Regions from separate parts of the Lujinxingia vulgaris genome, predicted to be linked through region 1. Evidence: riboswitches for the same ligand, from Rfam matches in the RefSeq annotation. Region 1 holds a riboswitch; the other holds the start of a gene.
The links. Region 1 has a riboswitch for cobalamin ahead of FRC98_RS12705 (TonB-dependent receptor plug domain-containing protein). Riboswitches for the same ligand answer to the same signal wherever they lie in the genome.
Positions count from the first base shown of each region.

Region 2: another riboswitch for cobalamin. It lies ahead of FRC98_RS02570 (acyl-CoA thioesterase); the one in region 1 lies ahead of FRC98_RS12705 (TonB-dependent receptor plug domain-containing protein).

Region 1 is NZ_VOSM01000005.1:310,075-317,058, forward strand. Features, by position in the region: gene FRC98_RS12695 (cob(I)yrinic acid a,c-diamide adenosyltransferase) at 1-564, opposite strand, end outside; gene FRC98_RS12700 (hypothetical protein) at 726-1,934, opposite strand; gene FRC98_RS12705 (TonB-dependent receptor plug domain-containing protein) at 1,934-4,099, opposite strand; cobalamin riboswitch at 4,129-4,338, opposite strand; gene FRC98_RS12710 (metal ABC transporter substrate-binding protein) at 4,683-5,636, shown strand; gene FRC98_RS12715 (metal ABC transporter ATP-binding protein) at 5,685-6,473, shown strand; gene FRC98_RS12720 (metal ABC transporter permease) at 6,491-6,984, shown strand, end outside.
Region 2 is NZ_VOSM01000001.1:633,481-640,464, reverse strand. Features, by position in the region: gene FRC98_RS02575 (HzsA-related protein) at 1-1,127, shown strand, start outside; gene FRC98_RS02570 (acyl-CoA thioesterase) at 1,256-1,696, opposite strand; cobalamin riboswitch at 1,828-2,041, opposite strand; gene FRC98_RS02565 (hypothetical protein) at 2,345-2,749, opposite strand; gene FRC98_RS02560 (hypothetical protein) at 3,130-4,215, shown strand; gene FRC98_RS02555 (SLC13 family permease) at 4,294-5,799, shown strand; gene FRC98_RS02550 (DUF2306 domain-containing protein) at 5,911-6,606, shown strand; gene FRC98_RS02545 (hypothetical protein) at 6,589-6,903, opposite strand.

The DNA.
Region 1 (6,984 bases):
CCAGCGGCTGAACACGAAAAACGCGTCGCTCAAGCGGTTCAAATAGGCCACCGCCTGCGCATCGACCTCCTCGCTATCGCCAAGCTTCACCGCCAGTCGCTCCGCGCGCCGACACACCGTGCGCGCCAGATGCAGCTCCACATTCAGCCGCGTGCCACCCGGCAACACAAAGGATCGCAGCGGCGGAAGCTCCTCGTTGTACCGGTCGATCAACCCCTCCAGCTCCGCCACATCGTCGGCGTCGACCCGCGGCATCTTCGGGCCTACATCTTCGGGCAGGGTCGCCAGCACGCTCCCCAGGTTGAAGAGCTGGTGCTGCACCTTAAAGAGCACCTTCGACAACCCCTCAAAACCCTCATGGCCCGCATACACCTCGGCGATCGTCTGGCGCGCCGCGCCCACCACCGCGTTCAACTCATCGACCGTACCGTAGGTCTCAATGCGATCGTGGCTCTTTTTGACCTTCTGCCCACCCACCAGCCGCGTCGTCCCCGCATCGCCCTTGCGCGTATACACGCGATTGATCGCGATATTCGGATCCTGAAATTTTTTACCTTCACCCATAACCCTCACCTTTTTTCTCAACGTATTTCGATGATTGGAAAGCGCTGCAACCCTCAAACGCGCAGCGAACACCTCATAAAATCCAAAGCCATATCAACAACTTACACCCTTGTTCACCTTTCCCAAACACCTCACTCCCCCCCAACCCCCTGTTTATTAAACTAAAATAACAGGCGGATGCGGCCCAGGGTGTTGGCGTTGGAGAGCAGGTAGTAGGCGTCGATGCCCTCGGCGTCCTCGACGATCGTCACCGACTGCGGACCTTCCACCAGATCGTCGACCTGGCCCAGCGGAATCGGCCCGGCAGCCAGCGTATCGCAGCGGGGATCCCACACATAGAGGGCATCCTGGTTGAAGGCGGTGAGCCAGAGCCGCCCGGCGCTATCGACCGCCAGGCTATGCGTGGCATCACCGCTCGAAGCATAGACCTCCACAGGATTTGAGGCGTCGTGCAGCCAGCGGGTCTCGCCAAGATCGAAGGCAAAAAGCACCGGCGCGGTCGCGCTGCTAAAATACAAAAGATCGGTGCCCGGCACCCGCACCGGCCGCCCGGGCGCCCCCACCACCGAGCCCTCGCGCTGACCTAAGGCGTACGAGGCGACCTCCGGTGAGGTCGGATCGGCGCCAAATCGCATCAGCTCCACGCCGGCCTCCCCCCGAAGCGTCACGCCCTCTGCGCCAAAGACCACCTCGCCAGCGGCGCTCACCACCAGCACCTCCTCCCCATCGACCTCTTCCACGCTGAGCGAGTGCGGGTTCTTAAACGTCGTCGCCACGCTCGCAACCACCTCCAGCGCGTCGCGCGAAATCACCGCGATGCTCCCCTCCCCGAACCCCTCCGCCACGCTCAAATAGTTGACGTTGCCCACGTACACGTAGCGCTCCCCCACCGCCACCGCCGAGGGGTTTTTGAACGAAAGATCTTCGATCTCCGCGATGATATCGCCTGTCTGGCCGTCGACCACGCTCACGCTATGCGCCGAATAGTTGGCCACCCACAGCCGCTCCGCCCCCGAGGGCGCCGCCCCCTCCTCCACCGCCACCGCATAAGGGTTACGATCGCTGCCCAGCGCCGCCGCCCCGGCCACATAACGCTCGCGCGCCACATCAAAAAGACTCAGTGTGTTGGCGCCGCTCTCCACCACCCACACCCCGCTCGACCCTTTGGCCAGATCGTTGGCCAGCGGCCCGGTCGTGCTCACCCGCGAGTCCACAAAAAGATCGTAGCTTGCGCCCCCCTCCTCACAGACCTCCACAAGCGCACCGGCCGGCTGCGCCTCATCCACAGGTTCGCCACAGCCAGCAACGAAACCTGCCACCAGCACAGCGCCCCACAACCCATTGAAACAATTGATATAATCGAAAGACATCAAAAATCCTCGGCCAGAAGCTCCAGAGAGACAAAAATCGCACGGCCCGGAAGCGGGCGCTGCAAAAAGTCCTGCGCGCGCTGATCGTTGAGCAGGTTCTGCACCTCCAGCCCTAAGCGAAGCCCGCCGCCCAGGCTCGCGCGACCGCCCAGATCCAGGCGCAGCGCCCCGGGGCTCTGCAGGCTGCCAAAGTTGTCGAGTTGCACTCGGCTGCGATAGCGCGCCGTGGCCTGAAGACGCGCGTCCTTAAGAAAGGTCTGAAACGTCTCCGCGGGCAGAAGACCGCCCAGATCGAGCGTGGCGCGCAAGAAGGCGCGGTGGCGCGGCTGATGCGGAAGCTGCGCGGGGCTGCCCCCCTGGTCGATCGTCAAATACGCCCGCGTCAGCGTGTAACTTCCATCCAGACGCAGACGCTCAAAGGGCGCCCAGCCCAGGGTCGCCTCCAGCCCGTGGGCGCGCGCCCCGGAGAGGTTTTGAGCCTGGTAGACGTAGGCCGAGATGGGCAAAAAGAGGATCATCTGCCCGATCTCGTTATGAAAATAGGCCGCCCCCAGCTCCAGCGCCTGCGGGTTGGCCTCGGGGCCCAGCCGAAGGCGCAGGCCCGCGTCGGCCACCACGGCCTCTTCGGGCAAAAGATCGGGGTTGCCGCGCACCGCTTCGGTCGAAAGATAAAGTTCGTCGAAGTGCGGCGAACGGAAGGTTTTTGCAAGGTTGGCGCGCGCCTCCAGCCGCGGATGCGCCCGCCAGATCGCGCCGATGGCCGGAACAAGGGGCACGTAAACCCTTGAATCCATTGAAAGATCCGACACCTGCTCGCGCAGAACTTCTCCGCGAAGCGCCCCCACAAGACTCAGCGCATCGCCCGCCAGCAACCACTCCTCCGAGAGCGCCAGCGCCGCATTGAGGCGCTGCGCCCCCAGGGTCGACGCGCCATCGGCGGCCTCATAACGCTCCGCCCTGAGCTCACCAGTCAGGTTCAGAAGATGCGCCCCGGCAAAGAGCCGCGCCCCGCCGGTGGCCGCCACCGTCTGCTGGCGCGAGTAGGCCTCCACATGCTCAAGCGTCATATGCCCGCGGGCGTTCTCGTAGCGGTACGCGCGGTCCTGGGCACCCAGGTCGGCGTGGGCCTGCCAGCGCTCCCCCTCAAAGGTGTAGCGCAGACTGGCCAGGCGGCGATGATCGTCGACCCGCGCCAGCTCAAAAGAGCGCTGAAACTCCGAGGGGCCAGCGCTTCCCCCGGCGCCCTCCTCCACCAGGGTGGTCAGGCGAAGTTCACCGCCCTCGCCAACCTTGAGCACGCCGGTGCCCCCGCCACCAAAACGCCGGTGGTCGTTGTTGCGCCGGGCCTGCAAAACACCCTGATTGTCCACAAAGCCAAAATCGCCCTCGCTGCGGCGCACGCCGGCGTGCAGGCGCAACCCCGCGCGCTGCCCGGCCACACCGAGCGCGGCCTGCGCGCCCGCGCTCCCGAAACTTCCAGCGCTCAGCCGCGCGCTGGCGCGAACCCCGTGGGTGGGCACCCGCGGGTTTAACTGCACCGAGCCGGTCAGCGCGCCGGCCCCGTGCACCACCGCCGCCCCCCCGCGAAACACATCGGCCGAGGCCAGGCCCCCCACCCCGAGCTGCCCCACATCAAAGCCAAGACCGGCCGGCGAGCTCAGGCGCAGGCCGTCGAGGTAGACGACAAGCTGGCGGGGGCTTCCGCCGCGCACCGAAACATAGGCCGGCTGCCCCGGGCTCGACGCCCTCGAGAGCTGCACCCCCTCCACCTGCGCCAGCGACTCGCCAAGGGTCTCCTCGGCCGCCACGCTCTCCCCGAGCCGCACCCGGGTCACAAACCCCGACGGGTGGCGCGCGTCCTCGCGCGCGCTCCGATCCCCCACCACCGTGCGCCCGCGCAGCGTTTTTTCGTCTACTTCGTCCCCCGCACCTTCCTCGCCGCGCCCCTCCCTTTCGGAAGATGCTCCCGCCGACGACGCCAATACCCCAATCGTTTCAACACCTTCCAGATCGCCCGCAGACGCAACCTCTTCAAAAAGGCGCTCCGCCTCCCCGGCTGCGGCCTCTCCAGCGGCGCACACGCACACGCCCACCCCGGCGCACCACGCCAGCGCGCGCACCACGCGCACAAGCCCCCCGGGGGCTGTCCTGAAATCCAACATCATGCGGCGCTCTTTGTCGCGAAGAGGTCTGCAAAACGATCTTTATGATGTTCAGGTATCCTGACTCACAGCTCCCGAGCGTCGATCATTCACCTCGACCCTCATCGCCTCCGACCGCCTTCCCATCTCCTCAACCGAGGTGACAGTGGCATCTGGCCGTCGGCTCGCTGCACACAGTGGCGCGACCGTCCCGGATTTGCACCGGGTTCCCTGACACGAAGCGCATCTTTTAGAAGAAGGCGCTCGGGCGGACTATCGCAGCGCCCCCGCACAGAAGTCAATCGCACCGCTGCCCCCCTCAGGGCAATCGCAAAGTCCCACGAGGTTTTTTTATGGAGAACCCACCCAATCCGTAGGGAGGGGTCTTGTGCCCCTCCGGAACTCCCAGGGCGGGGACCCACAAGGGGTCCCCCTACGGTGGCGGATGGTGGGGACCCACTTTGCGATTGCCCTGTGCCCCACCTCCCCCGGCGTTGTTGCAATACATTTGCATTCACGACCGTTCAACGTTAGGGTCCGCGCCCGGCGCGCCGCGCCCAGAGCTTTTGCGCTTCACTATGTGCCTCTCCACCCGGATGGAGCTCCGATGTCACACCCGCTCAAACGCCAGAAAACCGCCATCATCAAAGCGATCTTCGGCCTCATCGCCACATTGGTGCTCCTGGTCGCCTCCCCGGCCACAGCCGAACTTCGCGTCGTGGCCACCACCCCCGACCTCGGCGCCATCGCCACCGAAGTGCTCGGCGACCAGGGCACCGTCGAGACCCTCGTGCGCCCCGGAGACGATCCCCACTTCGTCGATCCTCGCCCCAGCTTCGTGCCCCTGCTCCACCGCGCCGACCTGCTCGTGCTGGTGGGAATGGACCTGGAAATTGGCTGGCTCCCCACGCTGATCACCGGCGCGCGCAATCCGAAACTTCAACCCGGCCAGCCCGGCTACTTTGACGCCTCCGCCCATATCGTGGCCGCCGACGTGCCCCGCGGCCCGGTCGATCGCACCATGGGCGATGTGCACCCCGGCGGGAACCCCCACTACACCACCGACCCCCGCCAGGGCGCGCGCGTCGCGCTGGCGCTCGGCCGCCACCTGGCCGAGCTCGACCCGCCCAACGCCGACGCTTACGTGGAGCGCAGCCGCAATCTGGCCCGCGATCTCATCCGCGTCGCCCAGCGTTTTGAGCTCTTATTTCGCGATCTTCCCGCCGAGCGCCGCCAGGTCGTAACCTACCACAAATCCTGGACCTACGTGGCCGGCTGGCTCAGCCTCACCGACGTCATGCAGATCGAACCCAAGCCCGGCGTTCCCCCCAACCCCCGCCACGTCGCGCGCCTTGTAGAGACGATTCAGGAGCGCAACATCCCGGCCATCCTCCAGCTCAACTACTACCCCACGCGCACCACCGAGCAGCTCAGCGAGCGCTCCGACGCCACACTCCTGCGCCTGCCCGCCCAGACCTCCGAAGGTCAGCGCTACGTCGCGCACCTCGAAGCGCTGGCCGAGCGCATCTATGAGACTCTGAATCCGGCCCCGGCCCCCTGAATTAGCGGCCCTCAGCCTCTTTCCCGAACCTTTGCTCGGACGCGTTGCATGAGCCCGGACACCGATCTTCGCCCCAACTTCGACCAGCCCGGCCAGGTGGCCCACGAGACCATCCCGCCCTGCCTGCCCGAGGATCATATCTCGCGCCAGCCCACGCTTCTGCAGGTGCAGGGGCTGGTCTGCGGCTACGGCGGCAAGGGCCTGCTCGGCCCCCTGGATTTTCACCTCCACCAGGGCACCTTCATGCTCATTGAGGGCCCCAACGGCGTGGGCAAATCCACCCTGCTTAAGACCCTCATCGGGCTGATCCCGCCGGTGAGCGGGCGCATCGACTGGAGCCTTCCGGCCGACGCCCTGCGCTTTGTGCCCCAGACCCGCACCCTCGATCCAATGCTGCCCGCCACCGTCTTCGACGTGCTCGCCACGGGCCTTCACCGCGGCCGGGGCTTAAGCGCGCTGCGCATCCGTCCGCGCCGCACCGAGCTCCTCGAAGCCCTGGAGGTCGTGGGCATGGCCCACCTCTGCGATCACCTCTTCCGCGAGCTCTCCGAAGGCCAGAAACAGCTCATCCTCCTGGCCCGCGCCCTGCTCGGAAAGCCCCGCCTCCTGCTCCTCGATGAGCCCTCCGCGTCGATGGACCCCGAGCGTGAGGCCGCCACCATTGAACTTCTCCACGGCATCCAGCAGCAGCTCGACGTCACCGTCATGATGATCGCCCACGGCTCCGCCCTTGCGCGCAGCGCCTCAAGTCGCATCATGCGCATCGACCGCCGCGGCCACATCGCCATCGAGGAGTGCCTGAAAGACTGCCTCGACGATCCGCACCACACCCACTGATCTTCGCGGGCACCCCTATGTTTGAATTTCTGGCGCTCTACGGCGACCTCTACCGCGACCCCATCCTCACCGCCATGATCGCAGGCCTGGGCCTGGGACTTCTCGGCGTGTACGTGGTCAGCCGCCGCATCGTCTTTGTCAGCGCCGCGCTCAGCCAGACCTCCGCGCTGGGCGTCACGATCGCTTTTTACCTGAGCGCGCAGCTCGGCCTGGCCGGCCTCCTCGCTGAACTTCTGGCCCCGGCGCTGGCGATCCTCCTCTCCACCATCGTCGTCTTCAGCCTGGTATGGCTTGGCGAGCGCCCCACCCTGGGCCGAGATGCGCTTCTGGGCGTGGCCTTTATCGTGCCCACAGCCCTGGTGCTGCTCTTAGGCCCGCTGATCGCCCACGAGCTCCACGAAGTCGAAGCGGTGCTTCACGGCTCGGCGGTGCTCGTGCGCGAAAGCGATCTCTACGCCATCCTCGGCGCCACCCTGCTCGTAGTCGTCACCCAGCTCGTCGCCTTTCGCGC
Region 2 (6,984 bases), on a different contig from region 1:
AAATTCCGGCCGACACCCCCTTCACCTTCCAGACCCTGGACCGCGACGGCATGGTCCTCAATTCCTCGCAGACCTGGCACCAGCTTCGCCCCGGTGAGGTTCGCTACGATTGCGGCGGATGCCACGCGCACTCCCAGAGCCCGACGGACTTTGAAGCGACTGCCGCCGCACGCGAGGACTACCAGATCTGGGACTTGACCCGCACAACGCCCCTGCTCACCCGTGATGATGAGGGGCAGCCGGCGCTCATCGAGCGATCTGAGCGCGCCGTGGATGTGGAGTACCTGCGTGATATCCAGCCCCTCTTTGAGCGCTCCTGCACCCCCTGCCACTCCGAGAGCAGCACCGGTGGCCCGGCCATGGATCTGGTGCTCGACGACACCGAGCTCATCGACGGCTATCCGGGCACCTGGCATCGCCTCAACAACGACGCGGCCGCCCAATGGGGCATCCCCCCGCTGGTCCGCGTGGGCGAATCCCCGCGCTGGCGCCAGGCCAACGCCTCACGCACCATCCGCAAGTTCCAGTCGCGGCGAAGCCTGCTGACCTGGAAGGTCTTTGGCCGCCGCCTCGACGGCTGGAGCAACGAAGACCACCCCTCGGCCAGCGTCCCCGGCGACGCCTCCACCCTCCCCGAGGGTGCCCACCCCAACGACTCCGATCTCGACTACATCGGCGAGCTCATGCCCCCGCCCGGCTCCGACGTGCCGGCGCTGACCCATGACGAGAAGATGACCATCGCCCGCTGGATCGACCTTGGCAGCCCTGTCGACCATATCGACGCCGCCGAGTCTGGCTACGGCTGGTTCCTCGACGACCTTCGCCCCACCCTCGTGGTCGCAAGCCCCCGCGAGCGGCACATCAGCGAGCCTCTGCAGGAGATTCGCTTCGGCGCCTTCGACTACTACACCGCCCTCGATGAGGCGCGCACCTCGGTCATCGCCGACTTCGAGATCCAGGGCCGCCCGGCTGGAAGTGAGCTGGCCGACCTTTTCGTCGAAAGCCACGATCGCGTCTGGGCGCTGCCTCTTGAGACCCCGGTGAGCAGCGGCACCATCACCGTCACCGTCTACGATCAGCAGGGCAACCAGACTCGCCGCGAGCGCTACTTCGAGCTCAGCGACTGAACCACCCCGATCCTGCTGCTCGGCACGTCTGCCGCATCATCAGCCAGAGCCGGCCCCCGCCAGGGGGGCCGGCTTTTTTTGGAGCTCCTGCCCCTCGCTCCGAAGCCTCCGCCCCGGGGGGGCTCCCCTCACATCGAGGTCTCTGCCGATGTCGCCAGCGCCGGCACCCGCGTCGGCTTCCCATGCGCATCAAGCGCCACCATCACGAACTTCCCCTGCGTGCCCGGCTGCCGATCCCCGCTCAAAAGATCCTCGGCCACAAGCGTGACCTCCACCGTCACCGAGGTTCGCCCCGTCTCCACCACCCGCGCGGTCAGCTCCACGAGCTGCCCCTGACGCACCGGCACATGAAAATCACAGCGCTCGCTGCACGCCGTCACCACCGTGCGCCGCGTGTAACGCGACGCCACGATAAACGCCGCCTTATCCATCAACGCCAGCGCCTGCCCGCCAAAGAGCGTGCCGTAGTGGTTGGTCTGCTGCGGAAAGACCATCTCAATGAGCTGCACCTCGGTCACCTGACCGGGGGCGAGGGTCTGAGGGTCGAGCATGTCGTTGGAGCTGTGCATCGGTCTGCCTCTCAAAGTCGTATGAAGGCCGAAGATGCACAGAGAGCCGTGGCACCCCCCATCCAGGGGCGCGCGCGGCGACCTGCCCATCTCCCGCGAGAATCAAGGTCGGTACGGGGTCCGTTTTTCGCTCAGATCACCCGGCGCGGGCAGGTCTTCGGGCTTGCAAGCGCGGCAGCCCCACCTTCGGGACTCACCTCCTACCGGCCACGGCTTCCCGACTCTAAAAGAGCCAGTGCCTTTCATGTGGCCTTCGTTCTTGCTTACCGCTGCGGGGCAGCCCCGGAATCTCACCGGGTTCCCTCTTCTGGCCAAAAGTCCCCGACCCACACGCCATCATGGGCCGATTCCTCCCGGCTACTCGCCAGCCCCTCACGGGGCGGACACCAGCGCGGGGGGAGTATCGGGGGCACATGCGCTCAGGGCAAGCCGCGCGGTGATGCTCGGGGCCACTCCTTGCCCCCGGGATGCGGTAGCCACAAAGACTCCTCCGAGCGCGTGGACTGCCAGCATCCTCCGTAGCCCTCCTCCCCTTTGTCGCTTTTATCTCTGTGTCTCCACAACACAATCCGCCCCCCTTATCCGCGACTGAAACGCCCGCTGCCGAAGGGGCCGCGATAGCCCGGCAACCACTGCCCATTCCTACCCTCAACGCAACCGCCCCACGCTGAGCACCAGCGTCGTCGGCATGAACCGCTCGGTGTTCATGACCTGCGAGACCTCCAGGCTGATCGTACGGGTGTCGTAGTCCCACCCGAACAAACGATCGAGAGCCCCACCCCCTTTATGCTGGCGATCGGCAAGTCCTACCGCCAGACGCACGTTGAGGCCGGAGCGCTCTTCATCGCCCACATATCCTGCCACAAAGCCCAGGGACGGAGCCCCGTAAAAGGTCAGCTTCTCCGTCTCGATATAGATGGGAAACTTGACCCCACCACCAATTCCCAGGCCCTTCATGCCCACACGAAGCTCCTGGAAGACCAAAAATCCCCCCGTGCGATCATCGCCCAACTCAATGGCGCCGTGGGCCTGATAACTCGAAAGATTCCCCATTTCTGCAGGGGTCGCGCTAAGACCGACGCGCCCGCCCGCAGCGCAGCCCAACGCGAACACGCTCAGGACGAGTAAAAGAAGCAGTTGAACGACGATTTGATGTAGTTTCAGGGCTTCCATGACGACCTCCTCAATCAGGGTGGCAAGCCCTTCAGCAATACACATGCCAGGTGGGTTTCATGCTGATTTTAGGTCGTTATTTGCATGTCTCTGCGCAAAACGCACAGACCATGTTCATTTTATGAACACACGACCCACACAAAACGACCACCTTCGACCATCCCAACCCGCGCGCGCGCCCTCTCCCACACCCCCGTTTCGTCTGCTACTCTCCTCATCATTCTGCCTGTCTCTGCGCCCATCGATGTCCGAGCGATAGCATGATGCGAACCTACCTCTCCTACCTCATCGTCTTTGTGGTCGGCATCACGTCCGGCGCCCTGCCCTTCCTGCTCTTCTCATCCGAGCCCGCCGAGGGTCCGACGATGATCGCTTATAACGCGGCGGACCGGCCTCCGGGCGAAGGCGCGGGCGAGGAGACCCTGGCGAAGCTGCAGGAGGCCGCGGCCAAAAGCGGCCAATCTTGCGAGGAGACGCTCGCGCTCACCCAGAAATCCCTCGCCAGCGCCATCCAGGAGCGCGACGCCCTGCGCGAGCATAACGACGAGCTCGCAAAGCTCATCGATCGCACCTCCCCGGAGGTGCCCATGGCCTTTCCCGCCGAGCTCGACGAGGCCTTTCGGCCCGAGAACTTTGAGCAGATGGTCGACCAGCTCATGCAAGAGTGCCCCGATGTCTTTCCCCCGGAGACCACCGTCAATTGCTCCGAGTACCCCTGCGCGATGGAGTTCCCTCTGGAGCATGAAGGCGACCCGCAACAGGCCTGGCGCTTCGACTATCGGGCGGCCTGCCCGGCCATCAACACCCTCTTTGGCCACGCTCGCCAGCAGCCCATGGTCAACACCGTCGGCGACCAGACCCGCGTGCAATATCTGGTGCACGGCACCGGCATCGGGCTCGACCAACACCTCAAAGAGCGTCACCAGAAACTCCAGAACCGCATCCAGCAGCGCTGGCATGCCGAGCGCCAGGCCATGTTCCGCGACCTTCACGAAGACGCCTGCCTGACCGAAGGCAACCCCGAAGCCTGCCGCGAGCTCGCCAACGCCCACTGGAACTCCACCGAAGCGCGCGAGATCTACAATCAGTCCGCCTGCGACGCCGACGACGCCGACGCCTGCAACAGCCTGGCATGGGAGCGCTGCTACGGCGCCGGCCAATGCGACGCCACCGCCGAGACCATCGCTCGCAAGGCCGTGGACCTCGCCCCCGAAAACGGCAACATCATCCACACCCTGGGCGTGGTGCTCTGCCAGCGCGGCCAGGCCCAGGCCGCCGCCCGCACCTGGGAGTCGGCCTGCAACATCGGCCACGACCTCTCGTGCACAGAGATCTGCTCCCCCTGAGCAGTCATGAGCTCCCTACCTTGACCACCCCCACCCATCCCTTAATCTGTGCGCTCCTTCCTTCGGAGTGCTCGCCACATGACCCCCCCTTCAGCTGAAACGCCCGCCCCCACCCGCACCCCGGCAAAAAGCATCGGCCTGATCGCCGGCCCGGTGGTCTTCTTTTTGATCATGCTCGGCCAGGGCATTGAGGGGTTATCTGCCGCCGGCACCGCCGCGCTGGCCATTACCCTCTTGATGGCCATCTGGTGGCTCACCGAAGCCATCCCCATCTACGTCACAGCGCTCGTGCCCATTGTGCTCTTTCCGCTCACCGGGGTGCTCCCCGCGGCGGAGACCACGCTCAACTACGGCCACGAGCTCATCTACCTCTTTCTGGGCGGCTTTCTGCTCTCCATCGCCGTGGAGAAATGGCACCTGCACCGCCGCGTCGCGCTGACCATCATCGCCAAAGTCGGCTTTGAGCCCTCGCGGCTGGTGCTGGGCTTTATGGTCGCCACGGGCTTTTTGTCGATGTGGATCAGCAACACCGCCAGCGCCATGATGATGGTCCCCATCGGCCTGGCCGTTGTCACCCAGGTGGCCGCCCTCACCCAAAAGCACCAGCCCGAGATCGACACCCGCCCCGGCGGCTTTCATTTCGGCATGGCGCTGATGCTGGGCATCGCCTACTCGGCGTCGATCGGCGGTATCGCCACCATCATCGGCAGCCCACCCAACGCCATCTTTGTGGGCTACGTGGACCGCGTCTACGGCACCACGATCTCGTTTTTGCAGTGGATGTACTACGGCCTCCCCATCGCGATCGTGGGCATCCTCATCGCGTGGTTTTACCTGACCAAGAGGGCCTACCCCATTCGCATCGGTGGCATGGAGGGCATCGCGCAGGTCGTCGACGAGGGGCTGCGCGAGCTCGGCGCGATGCGCCACTCCGAGCGCCGCGTGCTCGCCATCTTCGCGCTCGTCGCCGGCCTCTGGGTGCTTCGCGGCGCGCTGGCCCCCCACCTGGCAACCTTTGGCCTGGGCGGCTTCTCCGACACCACCGTCGCCATCCTCGGCGCCATCCTGCTCTTCATCGTCCCCTCCCACTGCGAGCCCGGTGAGCCCCTGCTCGTCTGGGAAGACGTGCGCGAGGTGCCCTGGGGCATTCTTTTGCTCTTCGGGGGGGGGCTGGCGCTGGCCAGCGGCATCGAGGCCAGCGGCCTTGCCACCTGGCTCGCCGAGGGTCTGGGCTTTTTAGAAGGCGCCCCGGGCATTCTGGTGATCCTAGTGCTCGTGGCCGTCGTCATCTTTTTGACCGAGGTCACCTCCAACACCTCCACCGCCACCATCTTTGTGCCCGTGGTCGCCATCCTGGCCACCGTCGTGGGTCTGCACCCCTACACCCTGATGATCTCGGTGGTCACCGCCGCCTCCTGCGCCTTTATGCTGCCGGTGGCTACCCCACCCAACGCCGTGGTCTTTGCCTCAAACTACGTCACCATGAACGACATGATGCGCGCCGGCCTGCGCCTCAACATCGCCTTTATCGTGCTCATCGCCCTTCTGGGGCGCTTGTGGTTGCCGGTGGCCTGGGGGATCTGAGCGCCCGGCGCGCCTGAGGCCCCGGTTGAGCCCCCGCCACCTTTCTGTCAACGTCTAAGGTGCCTCAAAACGCTCCTCCCCCTGGCCCCGACGAGCCGAGACTTTTTGCGTATGGCAGATCCCCGCTCCCCTCAAGATTCCTTTGAGCTCTACCAGCGCGTCGTCTGGTTTTTCACCACGGTGGTGGCCTTTGTGACGGCCTCCTCGGTGATTTATATCCTGGTCTCCCACGGCTTTCTCACCCGCTCTGAGCCCCTCTCCTCCGAGGTTTTTGCCGGCCAGCACCGCCTCAACAACCTGATCCTGGGCATCCACATCCTCACCGCGCTCCCGCCCCTGATGCTCGGGCCCTTTAACTTCATCCGCCGCTATTTGCGCACCCGCTACCACCGCTGGTCGGGCTGGGTCTACGTGGTCACCATCTTCGTCAGCAGCATCACAGGCTTTGCCCTGGCCACCGCCAACGAGTACGGCATTTTTGCAAAACTCGGCTTCGCCACCCTGGCAGTCGTCTGGTTCTTCACCACCTGGATGGCGCTGAAAACCGCCCTCGGCCGCCGCTTCCGCGAGCACCGCGAGTGGATGCTGCGCAGCTACCTGGTCACCCTGGCCGTCGTCACCGTGCGCATGCTCCCCCACCCCGCCTTTCTCACCCTGGATCAGTGGTACCCCTTCATCACCTGGCTCTGCTGGGTCCCCAACCTGATACTCGCTGAACTCTACATCCGCGCCACCACCTACAAGGGGCGGCTGCGCTCGGACTGGCGCGCGCGTCTTCTGGCCCGACGCTCAACTCCCACCCACTGAGTCTTTCTCCCCCCTCGGCTCGGCCCTGATCACCTCAGGCTTACAGTCCGCGCCCCCGGCATTCGCGCCGACAATGCGCCCTCCCCTCATCTTTAGCACCGCCTGCGCGTGCCCCTGCGCCCACATCAAACGCTCGTCCGGCGTCAGCGATAGAAACCACCGGATAAGCGTGCGATCGACCCCGTCCTCCGTGATCTCGTCGGGGCCCAGGCCTGTTGCCGGGTCGCGCAGCTCCTCGGGAGAGGTGGACAACGCGCGCGCTTCGTCAGGCTTTGATGCGTTCTTATCTGAGACCATAAAAACCTCCACATTCGGGCATAAGCGACATCGGCGTCTCACCCACTATCCAGCGATTCCACCCTAAAACCCTCACCGCGC